One region of the Streptomyces sp. NPDC023527 genome, then DNA from elsewhere that is predicted to be linked to it. Evidence: predicted binding sites of a transcription regulator. Region 1 holds the regulator's gene; the other holds the start of a gene.
The links. The regulator HrcA, encoded in region 1, represses chaperone genes, less so after heat shock. The targets are predictions, from matches to a motif close to TTNGCACTCNGNNNNNCNGAGTGCNAA.

Region 1 (5,174 bases):
GACCCGTACGGCCTCGCGGACCTCGGCGAGCAGGGACAGCAGGCCGACGCCCGCGCCCGCGCCGTCCAGGTGCGGGTCGTCGCGGTGGGTGCCCTGGTGGCCGCCGGCCTCGATGCCCTGGACACAGACCGCGTCCGCGCCCGCCTGCTCCGCGGCCCGCGCCTCGGCGGCCGACGTCACGGTCACCACCGTCAGCGTGCCGACCTCGGCCAGCGACTCCACGACCGCGGCGGTCGGGCAGCCGAAGGTGAAGGAGACCAGCGGAACCGGGTCGTCGAGGAGGATCGCGAGCTTGGCGTCGTACGCGTCGTCGCAGCCCTGGTCGGGGTCGCCGAGCGGCGTCTCGTACCAGGCGGCCTCGCCGGCCAGCTGCTCGGCGTAGACCTCGACGGCGGCCGGGTCGGCGGCGGGGGGCTGCGGCATGAAGAGGTTCACGCCGAAGGGCTTGGTGGTACGGGCGCGGAGCTGCTTGATCTCCTCGTACATCGCGGCCGGCGTCTTGTAACCGGCGGCGAGGCAGCCGAGGCCGCCGGCTTCGGAGACGGCCGCGGCGAGCGGCGGGCCGGAGGCGCCGCCGGCCATGGGGGCCTGCACGATCGGGTGCCGGTGCAGACCGGTCAGCGCGGCCGCCCCCCTGGATTCAAAAGCCATGACCACATCGTGTCACAGGACGATGTGGTCGTCGGCCCTGCCGGACGGGCGTTCCCGGGGCTCCGCCCCGGGCCGCGGCCCACGAAAACGGGGCGGTCCGGAAGATCCGGCCCGCCCCGCTTACGAAGAGACGTCTACCGCCCGTTGAACGCGTCCTTCAACCGCGAGAACAGGCCCTGCTGGCCCGGCTTGAACTCGCCCATCGGGCGCTCCTCGCCGCGCAGCTTCGCGAGCTGGCGCAGGAGGTCCTCCTGCTGCGGGTCGAGCTTGCTCGGGGTGATCACCTCGACGTGGACGACGAGGTCACCGCGGCCGCCGCCGCGCAGGTGCGTGACGCCGCGCTGGTGCAGCGGGATCGACTGGCCCGACTGCGTGCCCGGCCGGATGTCGATCTCCTCGACGCCGTCCAGGGTCTCCAGCGGCACCTTGGTGCCGAGAGCCGCGGCCGTCATCGGGAGGGTGACCGTGCAGTGCAGGTCGTCGCCGCGCCGCTGGAAGGTCGGGTGCGGGGTCTCGTGGATCTCGACGTAGAGGTCGCCGGCGGGGCCGCCGCCGGGGCCGACCTCGCCCTCGCCCGCGAGCTGGATGCGGGTGCCGTTGTCGACGCCGGCCGGGATCTTGACGGTCAGCGTGCGGCGCGAGCGAACACGGCCGTCGCCGGCGCACTCCGGGCACGGGGTCGGCACCACGGTGCCGAAGCCCTGGCACTGCGGGCACGGCCGGGAGGTCATGACCTGGCCCAGGAAGGAGCGGGTGACCTGCGAGACCTCGCCGCGGCCGCGGCACATGTCACAGGTCTGCGCGGAGGTACCGGGGGCCGCGCCCTCGCCGCTGCACGTGGTGCAGACGACGGCGGTGTCGACCTGGATCTCCTTGGTCGTGCCGAAGGCGGCCTCGTCGAGGGTCACTTCGAGACGGATCATGGCGTCCTGGCCGCGGCGGGTGCGCGAGCGCGGACCGCGCTGCGACGCCTGGCCGAAGAAGGCGTCCATGATGTCGGAGAAGTTGCCGAAGCCCGCGCCGAAACCACCGGCGCCGCCACCGCCACCGCCGGACGCGGAGAGCGGGTCGCCACCGAGGTCGTAGACCTGCTTCTTCTGCGGGTCCGAGAGCACCTCGTAAGCGGCGTTGATCTCCTTGAACCGCTCCTGCGTCTTGGGGTCCGGATTGACGTCCGGGTGCAGCTCGCGGGCGAGGCGGCGGAAGGCCTTCTTGATCTCGTCCTGCGAGGCATCACGCCGTACGCCCAGGACCGCGTAGTAGTCCGTGGCCACTTACGACTCCGCCAGGATCTGTCCGACGTAACGTGCCACTGCGCGTACCGCTCCCATCGTTCCGGGGTAGTCCATGCGGGTCGGTCCGACCACGCCGAGTTTGGCGACTGCCTCGTCGCCCGAACCGTAGCCGACGGCGACGACCGATGTGGAGTTCAATCCCTCATGAGCGTTCTCATGACCGATTCGCACCGTCATGCCCGAATCCGTGGCCTCGCCGAGCAGCTTCAGCAGGACGACCTGCTCCTCCAACGCCTCCAGCACGGGCCGGATCGTCAGCGGGAAGTCGTGACCGAAGCGGGTGAGATTGGCGGTACCGCCGATTATCAGCCGCTCCTCGGTCTCCTCGACCAGCGTCTCCAGCAGGGTCGCGAGGACCGTGGAAACGGTTCCCCGGTCCTCCTGCTCGAAGGACTCGGTGAGGTCCTGCACCAGCTGGGGCACATCCGCGAACCGCCGCCCGACGACCCGGCTGTTGAGCCGCGCCCGCAGGTCCGCGAGCGAGGTCTCCCCTATCGGCGCCGGGCAGTCGACCAGGCGCTGCTCGACCCGGCCGGTGTCCGTGATCAGGACGAGCATGACGCGGGCGGGAGCGAGCGAGAGCAGCTCCACGTGGCGCACGGTCGAGCGGGTCAGCGACGGATACTGCACCACCGCGACCTGCCGGGTCAGCTGCGCCAGCAGCCGGACCGTGCGGCCCACGACGTCGTCGAGGTCGACCGCGCCGTCGAGGAAGTTCTGGATGGCACGCCGCTCCGGCGTCGACAGCGGCTTGACGCCCGCCAGCTTGTCGACGAAGAGGCGGTAGCCCTTGTCGGTCGGGATGCGGCCGGCGCTCGTGTGGGGCTGGGCGATGAAGCCCTCGTCCTCCAGCGCGGCCATGTCATTGCGCACCGTGGCCGGGGACACGCCCAGGCGGTGCCGCTCGGTGAGGGCCTTGGAGCCGACGGGCTCCTCGGTGCCCACATAGTCCTGGACGATGGCGCGCAACACTTCGAGCCTGCGTTCGCTCAGCACCGCGCGCACCTCCAGTCCACCGTCTTACGGGGTCCTTCCCTGGCACTCAAAGGTCACGAGTGCCAGATCCCTCCAGCCAGTGTACGGCCGTGCACCACGGCCAGGGCAAGAGCCGTCCCCGCCGCGTGCCCGACCCACACCCGCGGTATGCCCACCGGGCGGGCAACGGTACCGCGCTCCGGCTAGCGTCCTGGTATGGAAAGCCATCAGGCGACAGCGCGTTGGGAACGGCTCGCGCCAGGGGTCGCACGCCGCAGAATGCCCGTGTGGGACGCCACGATCGGGGTGATCGCGGGTGAGACGGGCGTGCTGCTCGTGGACACCGGATCGACCGTACGGGAGGGCGCGGAGGTCCGCCGGGAGGTGGACGGGCTCTTCGGCCGCACAGTGACGCATATCGCTCTCACACATCCGCACTTCGACCATGTCTTCGGCACCGCCGCGTTCTCGGGGGCGCGGGTGTACGGGGCGGTCGGGCTCGACGACCTGCTCGCGCGCGAGCGCGACGAGCTGCGCCGGGACGCGGTGCGGCACGGCATGGCGCCCGAGGCCGCCGACGAGGCCGTCGAGCTGCTCGTACGCCCCCAACACCTGGTCTCCGGCGAGCTCACCCTCGACCTGGGCGGCGGCCGGCAGGCGCTGCTGGCCAATGTCGGACCGGGCCACACCGCGCACGACCTGGTGGTGCTCGTCGCGGGCTCGGGCGGGGCGCCCGAGGTCGTGTTCTGCGGCGACCTGGTCGAGGAGTCCGGCGAGCCGCAGGCGGGCCCGGACGCGCTCCCCCGGCAGTGGCCGGCGGCGCTGGACCGGCTGTTGGCGCTGGGCGGCGAGGACGCGGTGTACGTGCCGGGGCACGGGGCGGTGGTGGACGCCGGGTACGTGCGGCGGCAGCGGGACGCGCTGGCGGAGCGTTTCGGCGTGGCGTGAGCGCGGGGGCCGTGGCGTGAGCGCGGAGACCCTGGCGTGAGCGCGAGGGCCGTCTCGCGGGGTCTGGGACGCGGCCCCTTCCGTGATCCACAATGGCCCGCATGCGCAGCAGAGAGTACGGGCCCGATCTGACCCCGCCCTGGAAGAAGAACACCCCCGCCCCCGAGGTCGCGGCCGAACCCGATCTCGTCGTCGAGGAGGTCACCACGGGCTTCTGCGGCGCCGTGATCCGCTGTGAGAAGACGGCGCAGGGACCGACCGTCACCCTGGAGGACCGCTTCGGCAAGCACCGGGTGTTCCCGATGGAGCCGCGCGGGTTCCTCCTGGAGGGGCGCGTCGTCACGCTCGTACGCCCGAGCGCGCAGGGCCCCCGCACGCCGCAGCGGACCGCGTCCGGCTCCATCGCACTACCCGGTGCGCGGGCGCGGGTGGCACGCGCCGGGCGCATCTATGTCGAGGGGCGCCACGACGCGGAGCTCGTGGAGCGGGTCTGGGGTGACGACCTGCGCATCGAGGGCGTGGTCGTGGAGTACCTGGAGGGCATCGACGACCTGCCGGCCATCGTGCGCTCCTTCGCCCCGGGCCCGGATGCGCGGCTGGGGGTCCTGGTCGACCACCTCGTACCGGGCTCGAAGGAGTCCCGGATCGCGGCGGAGGTGACGGGCGAACACGTGCTGGTCGTGGGCCACCCGTACATCGACGTGTGGGAGGCGGTGAAGCCGTCCTCGGTGGGCATCGCGGGGTGGCCGCGGGTGCCGCGGGGGCAGGACTGGAAGACGGGCGTGTGCGGGGCGCTGGGGTGGCCGGCGAACACGGGGGCCGCTTGGCAGCGGATTCTGGGCTGCGTGCGGTCGTACAAGGACCTGGAGCCGGAGCTTCTGGGGCGGGTGGAGGAGCTGATCGACTTTGTGACGGTGGTCGATTAGGTGCTGGGAAGGCTCCGCAGCATGGACGTGTCCAGGGTGAGGTCGAGCGCGTCGATACGCAGCGAGTCTCCGAACTTGCATGTGCGCTGGTTCAGGTAACTCGCCTCATCGCCGACACCTGTGGGTTCGGTGAGCAGGAGACAGCTGGACTTGATCGGATCCACGATCAAATACGCGGGCACCCGCCCGGCCGCGTACATGGAGGACTTGAGCGAATAGTCGCGGTAGACGCTGCTCTTCGAAACCACCTCCATGACCAAAGTGACCGCCGGTGCGGGGATGATGCGACTGGAGTCCTCGATCTCTTCGGGGCCGACCACCACAAGATCCGGGATCGGCTCACTCGCTTCACCCGGGATGGTGATGTCCTGCGTCTGGA
Region 2 (5,174 bases), on a different contig from region 1:
GATGGGGGCGGGGCGGTAGGCGGGCGGGCGCGTGCCCATCAGCTCGCGCACCAGGAAGTCCCAGCAGCGCTTGCGGACGTAGGCGGTGGCGACCGGGGCGGAGGTGTCGAACTTCTGCATGGCGCTCTCCTTGCGACTCGTTGTTTCGAACGAGGGAAAAGCTACGTTGCATTCAAATATCCTTTAACGTTATCGTTGCGCACAATCGTCATTTATGCAGGTTACAGCCAGGAAATCGTTGCAACGGGTCTATGGATTAATGCAATGATGGCCATCTGTTCGTTGCAATGGATTGGAGGTGAACGCTATGCTGGAGGCTCCACGGACCACGAAGGAGACCGCGATGCCGGGAGGCAGGCTCACCCAGCAGGAACGCCAGCAGATCGCGCTGGGGCTGGCCGACGGCCTCGCCTACGCGGAGATCGCCAGACGTCTCGACCGCCCCACCTCGACGATCACGCGTGAGGTGACGCGCAACGGCGGCCCCACCGCCTACCGCGCCGAGCTGGCCCACCGCGCCACCGAACGCCGCGCCCAACGCCGAAGGCAGCCCGCACCCCGGGAGGCGCGGGCACCCGAGCAGGTCCACGGACGCGACGCCGGGGCCGTGCGGGAGTACGAGGAGACGTTCACCACCGTCCTCATGGCCTCGGGCGTGCCCAAGATGATGGCCCGGGTGCTGGCCTGTCTCACCCTCACCGACGCGGGCAGCCTCACCGCGTCCGAACTCGTCCATCGCCTTGAGGTCAGCCCGGCGTCCGTCTCCAAGGCGATCGCGTTCCTCGAAGGCCAGGGCCTCGTCCGCCGGGAACGCGACGAACGCCGCCGCGAGCGCTACGTGGTCGACGACGACGTCTGGTACCAGTCGATGATGGCCAGCGCCCGCGCCACCGCCCACCTCGTCGAGATCGCACGGCAGGGCGTCTCCGTCCTCGGCCGCGACACCCCGGCCGCCGCCCGCCTGGAGAACATCGCCCGCTTCGTCGACTTCGTCAGCGAGAGCATCGCCCGCGCCGCGGAGCAGGCCCGCGAGATCCTCCACACCGAACCCGAAAAGCCTTCGGACGGCACCGCCGCGTCGCATTCGGATCGCGGATAGAAGCAGCGGGGCCCGCCGAGCGGTCGCGTCGCCTCGCCCGCCGATCACCGTCTCGAACGCGTGCACAAGAATCGAGCGGGTGAGCTCGCCTATATCCGGCCTTCGGGTCGCCCTCCCCACGCTGTCCGCCGCCCTCCTCCTCGCCGGTCTGCTCTCGGGGTGCTCCGGCTCGTCGTCCGGCGCCTCCGGCTCGGACAAGGCGGGCCCCTCCGCCCGTACGAGCGGCCCGGCCGCCCCCGGCGCCTCCGCGACGCCCGACGACGCGTACCGCCGCTGGGGCCTGGACAAGCCGCTCGCCGCACCGCCGAAGCCGCCCGCGAAGAAGCTGACGGACGGGATGAAGGCGGGGGAGACGCCCAAGGTCATCCGGCGGGTGCCCACCCAGGACAAGGTCGTCTTCATCACCATCGACGACGGGGCCGAGAAGAACCCCGAGTTCGTGAAGATGGTCAAGGAGCTCAAGCTGCCGATCTCGATGTTCCTCACGGACGACATCGCCCGCGCGGGCCGCGGCTACGGCTACTTCGACCAGCTGAAGGCCGCCTCCGGGAACGGCGTCCACAACCACACGCTCTCCCACCCCAACCTGCGCACCCTGGGCCCCGACGCCCAGCGCCGCGAGATCTGCGGCCAGCAGGAGGCGCTGGAGAAGCGGTTCGGCACCCGGCCGCCGCTGTTCCGGCCGCCGTACGGCAACTACAACGACGCGACGCTGACCGCCGCGGCCGGCTGCGGGGTGAAGTCGGTCGTGCTGTGGGAGGCGACCATGCAGATCAACGACATGCGCTACGCCCAGGGCGACGGCCTGCGCCCCGGCGACATCGTCCTCGCCCACTTCCGCGGCCCCCAGGAACTCAAGGGCACGTCGATGACCCGGATGACGACGAACATGCTCCGCAGCATCCAGCGCCAGGGCTACACGGTGGCCCGCTTGGAGGACTACGTCTGAGAGCGGCGATCCGCCCGCCGCCGGGGATTCCGTATGACGATTCCCGCGGAGGGTTACGCCGCCCGGCGCGCGGGCAGATCCATTCCCGCGTCCTCTCCCCGCCCGAACGCGAAGCCGATCGGCCCTGACCGGCCGGTATGCCGCGTGCGGCCGCGGCGTGGGCGCCGCCGCGCCCGTACGACCGGCTCCCGCACGGGGAAACCCCGAGGGAACCGCGAGCCCGCCGCACGGCGAATTGGCACTCCGCTTGACCGAGTGCTAACCGCGTCATAGTCTCGGCTCCGTTGGCACTCTCCACCGGGGAGTGCCAGACACGGCGACGGGCAGCTCCGGCACCCGCGACGACGGATCCGACCTGGTCGCCACCTCAGACAGTTAACCCCGTGAGATCTCCGAAGGGGGAGGTCGGATCGTGACGACCGCCAGCTCCAAGGTTGCCATCAAGCCGCTCGAGGACCGCATTGTGGTCCAGCCGCTCGACGCCGAGCAGACCACGGCCTCTGGCCTGGTCATCCCGGACACCGCGAAGGAGAAGCCCCAGGAGGGCGTCGTCCTGGCCGTGGGCCCGGGCCGCTTCGAGGACGGCAACCGTCTTCCGCTCGACGTGACCGTCGGCGACGTCGTGCTCTACAGCAAGTACGGCGGTACCGAGGTGAAGTACAACGGCGAGGAGTACCTCGTCCTCTCGGCCCGCGACGTTCTCGCGATCGTCGAGAAGTAGCCGGGGGTCCGGGGTCGCTCCCCGGATCCGGTACTGCACCCAGCTGTTTTTGATCTGCGCCCCTGGTTCCCGCGTCTAAACAACCGGGCGCCCGGGGCGCAGTTCGTTTGAGAGGACTTGAAGCAACTCATGGCGAAGATCCTGAAGTTCGATGAGGACGCCCGTCGCGCCCTCGAGCGCGGCGTCAACAAGCTGGCCGACACGGTCAAGGTGACGATCGGCCCCAAGGGCCGCAACGTCGTCATCGACAAGAAGTTCGGCGCTCCGACCATCACCAACGACGGTGTCACCATCGCGCGCGAGGTCGAGCTCGACGACCCGTACGAGAACCTTGGTGCCCAGCTCGTCAAGGAGGTGGCGACCAAGACCAACGACATCGCGGGTGACGGCACCACCACCGCCACCGTGCTGGCCCAGGCGCTGGTCCGCGAGGGCCTGCGCAACGTCGCCGCCGGCGCCTCCCCGGCCGCCCTGAAGAAGGGCATCGACGCCGCGGTCAAGGCCGTCTCCGACGAGCTGCTCGCCACCGCGCGCCCGATCGACGACAAGTCCGACATCGCCGCCGTGGCCGCGCTGTCCGCCCAGGACAAGCAGGTCGGCGAGCTCATCGCCGAGGCGATGGACAAGGTCGGCAAGGACGGTGTCATCACCGTCGAGGAGTCCAACACCTTCGGCCTGGAGCTCGACTTCACCGAGGGCATGGCCTTCGACAAGGGCTACCTGTCGCCGTACATGGTCACCGACCAGGAGCGTATGGAGGCCGTCCTCGACGACCCGTACATCCTGATCCACCAGGGCAAGATCGCCTCGATCCAGGACCTGCTGCCCCTGCTGGAGAAGATCATCCAGGGTGGCGCCAGCAAGCCGCTGCTGATCATCGCCGAGGACGTCGAGGGCGAGGCGCTCTCCACCCTCGTCGTCAACAAGATCCGTGGCACCTTCAACGCCGTCGCCGTCAAGGCGCCCGGCTTCGGTGACCGCCGCAAGGCGATGCTCGGCGACATGGCCACCCTCACCGGTGCCACCGTCATCGCCGAGGAGGTCGGCCTCAAGCTCGACCAGGCCGGTCTGGACGTGCTGGGCACCGCCCGCCGCGTGACGATCACCAAGGACGACACGGTCATCGTCGACGGTGGCGGCAGCCACGAGGACGTCCTCGGCCGCGTCAACCAGATCAAGGCCGAGATCGAGTCCACGGACTCGGACTGGGACCGCGAGAAGCTCCAGGAGCGCCTCGCCAAGCTCGCCGGTGGCGTCTGCGTCATCCGTGTGGGTGCGGCCACCGAGGTCGAGCTCAAGGAGAAGAAGCACCGTCTGGAGGACGCCATCTCCGCGACCCGCGCCGCGGTCGAGGAGGGCATCGTCTCCGGTGGTGGCTCCGCGCTCGTCCACGCCGTCAAGGTGCTGGAGGGCGGCCTGGGCAAGACCGGCGACGAGGCCACCGGTGTCGCCGTGGTCCGCCGCGCCGCCGTCGAGCCGCTGCGCTGGATCGCCGAGAACGCCGGCCTGGAGGGCTACGTCATCACCTCCAAGGTCGCCGAGCTCGACAAGGGCCAGGGCTTCAACGCCGCGACCGGCGAGTACGGCGACCTGGTGAAGGCCGGCGTCATCGACCCGGTCAAGGTCACCCGCTCCGCGCTGGAGAACGCCGCGTCCATCGCGTCGCTGCTGCTCACGACCGAGACCCTGGTCGTCGAGAAGCCGGCCGACGAGGAGCCCGAGGCCGGCCACGGCCACGGTCACTCCCACTAGGCGCTGACGCCGCACGACCGAGGCCCGGCACCCCTTCGGGGGCGCCGGGCCTCGGCGTTCTTCCTGCCGCCTACTTCGGTCCGTACTTGCGGCCCGTCGAGGACGACGCCCGGGACACCGCGCCGCGCGGGGCCAGCCGCATCAGACCGGTGATGGCCTTGTACCGCGGGTCCGGAATGGACAGCGACTTGCCCTGGCCCAGGTCGCGCAGCGCCGCGGCGACCACCTTGTCGGCGTCCAGCCACAGCCAGTTCGGGACGTTGTCCGTCCCCATCCCGGCCCGCTCGTGGAACTCCGTCCGTACGAAGCCGGGGCACAGCGCCATCAGCCGCACCCCACTGCCCGCGAGGTCCCGCGCCACGCCCTGCGTGAACTGCACGACCCACGACTTGCTCGCCCCGTACGTGCCCCGCGCGGTGAACGCGGCCACCGACGCCACGTTGACGACGGCGCCCCGGTGGCGCTCCCGCATCGTCTCGGCCGCCGCCGACGTCAGGCGCAGCACCGCCTCGCAGTGCACCTTGAGCATCTTCAGCTCGTCGGCGAGCGGCACCTCCAGATAGGCGCCCTTGTTGCCGAAACCGGCGTTGTTGACCAGCAGATGCACCGGGCGCGCGGTGTCCCGGAGCCGGGCCTCCACGGCCTCGATGCCC

Region 2: groES (co-chaperone GroES) is a predicted target of HrcA. The motif match lies at 2,284-2,310, and genes of this name have one in related genera.

What each region holds. Positions count from the first base shown of each region.
Region 1 is NZ_JBVHJJ010000002.1:449,550-454,723, reverse strand. Features, by position in the region: gene ACZ303_RS05530 (nitronate monooxygenase) at 1-651, opposite strand, end outside; gene dnaJ (molecular chaperone DnaJ) at 786-1,925, opposite strand; gene hrcA (heat-inducible transcriptional repressor HrcA) at 1,926-2,942, opposite strand; gene ACZ303_RS05515 (MBL fold metallo-hydrolase) at 3,201-3,869, shown strand; gene ACZ303_RS05510 (DUF3097 domain-containing protein) at 3,971-4,795, shown strand; gene ACZ303_RS05505 (Uma2 family endonuclease) at 4,792-5,174, opposite strand, start outside.
Region 2 is NZ_JBVHJJ010000003.1:397,995-403,168, reverse strand. Features, by position in the region: gene ACZ303_RS08760 (hypothetical protein) at 1-120, opposite strand, end outside; gene ACZ303_RS08755 (GbsR/MarR family transcriptional regulator) at 344-1,099, shown strand; gene ACZ303_RS08750 (polysaccharide deacetylase family protein) at 1,179-2,048, shown strand; gene groES (co-chaperone GroES) at 2,461-2,769, shown strand; gene groL (chaperonin GroEL) at 2,899-4,521, shown strand; gene ACZ303_RS08735 (SDR family NAD(P)-dependent oxidoreductase) at 4,592-5,174, opposite strand, start outside.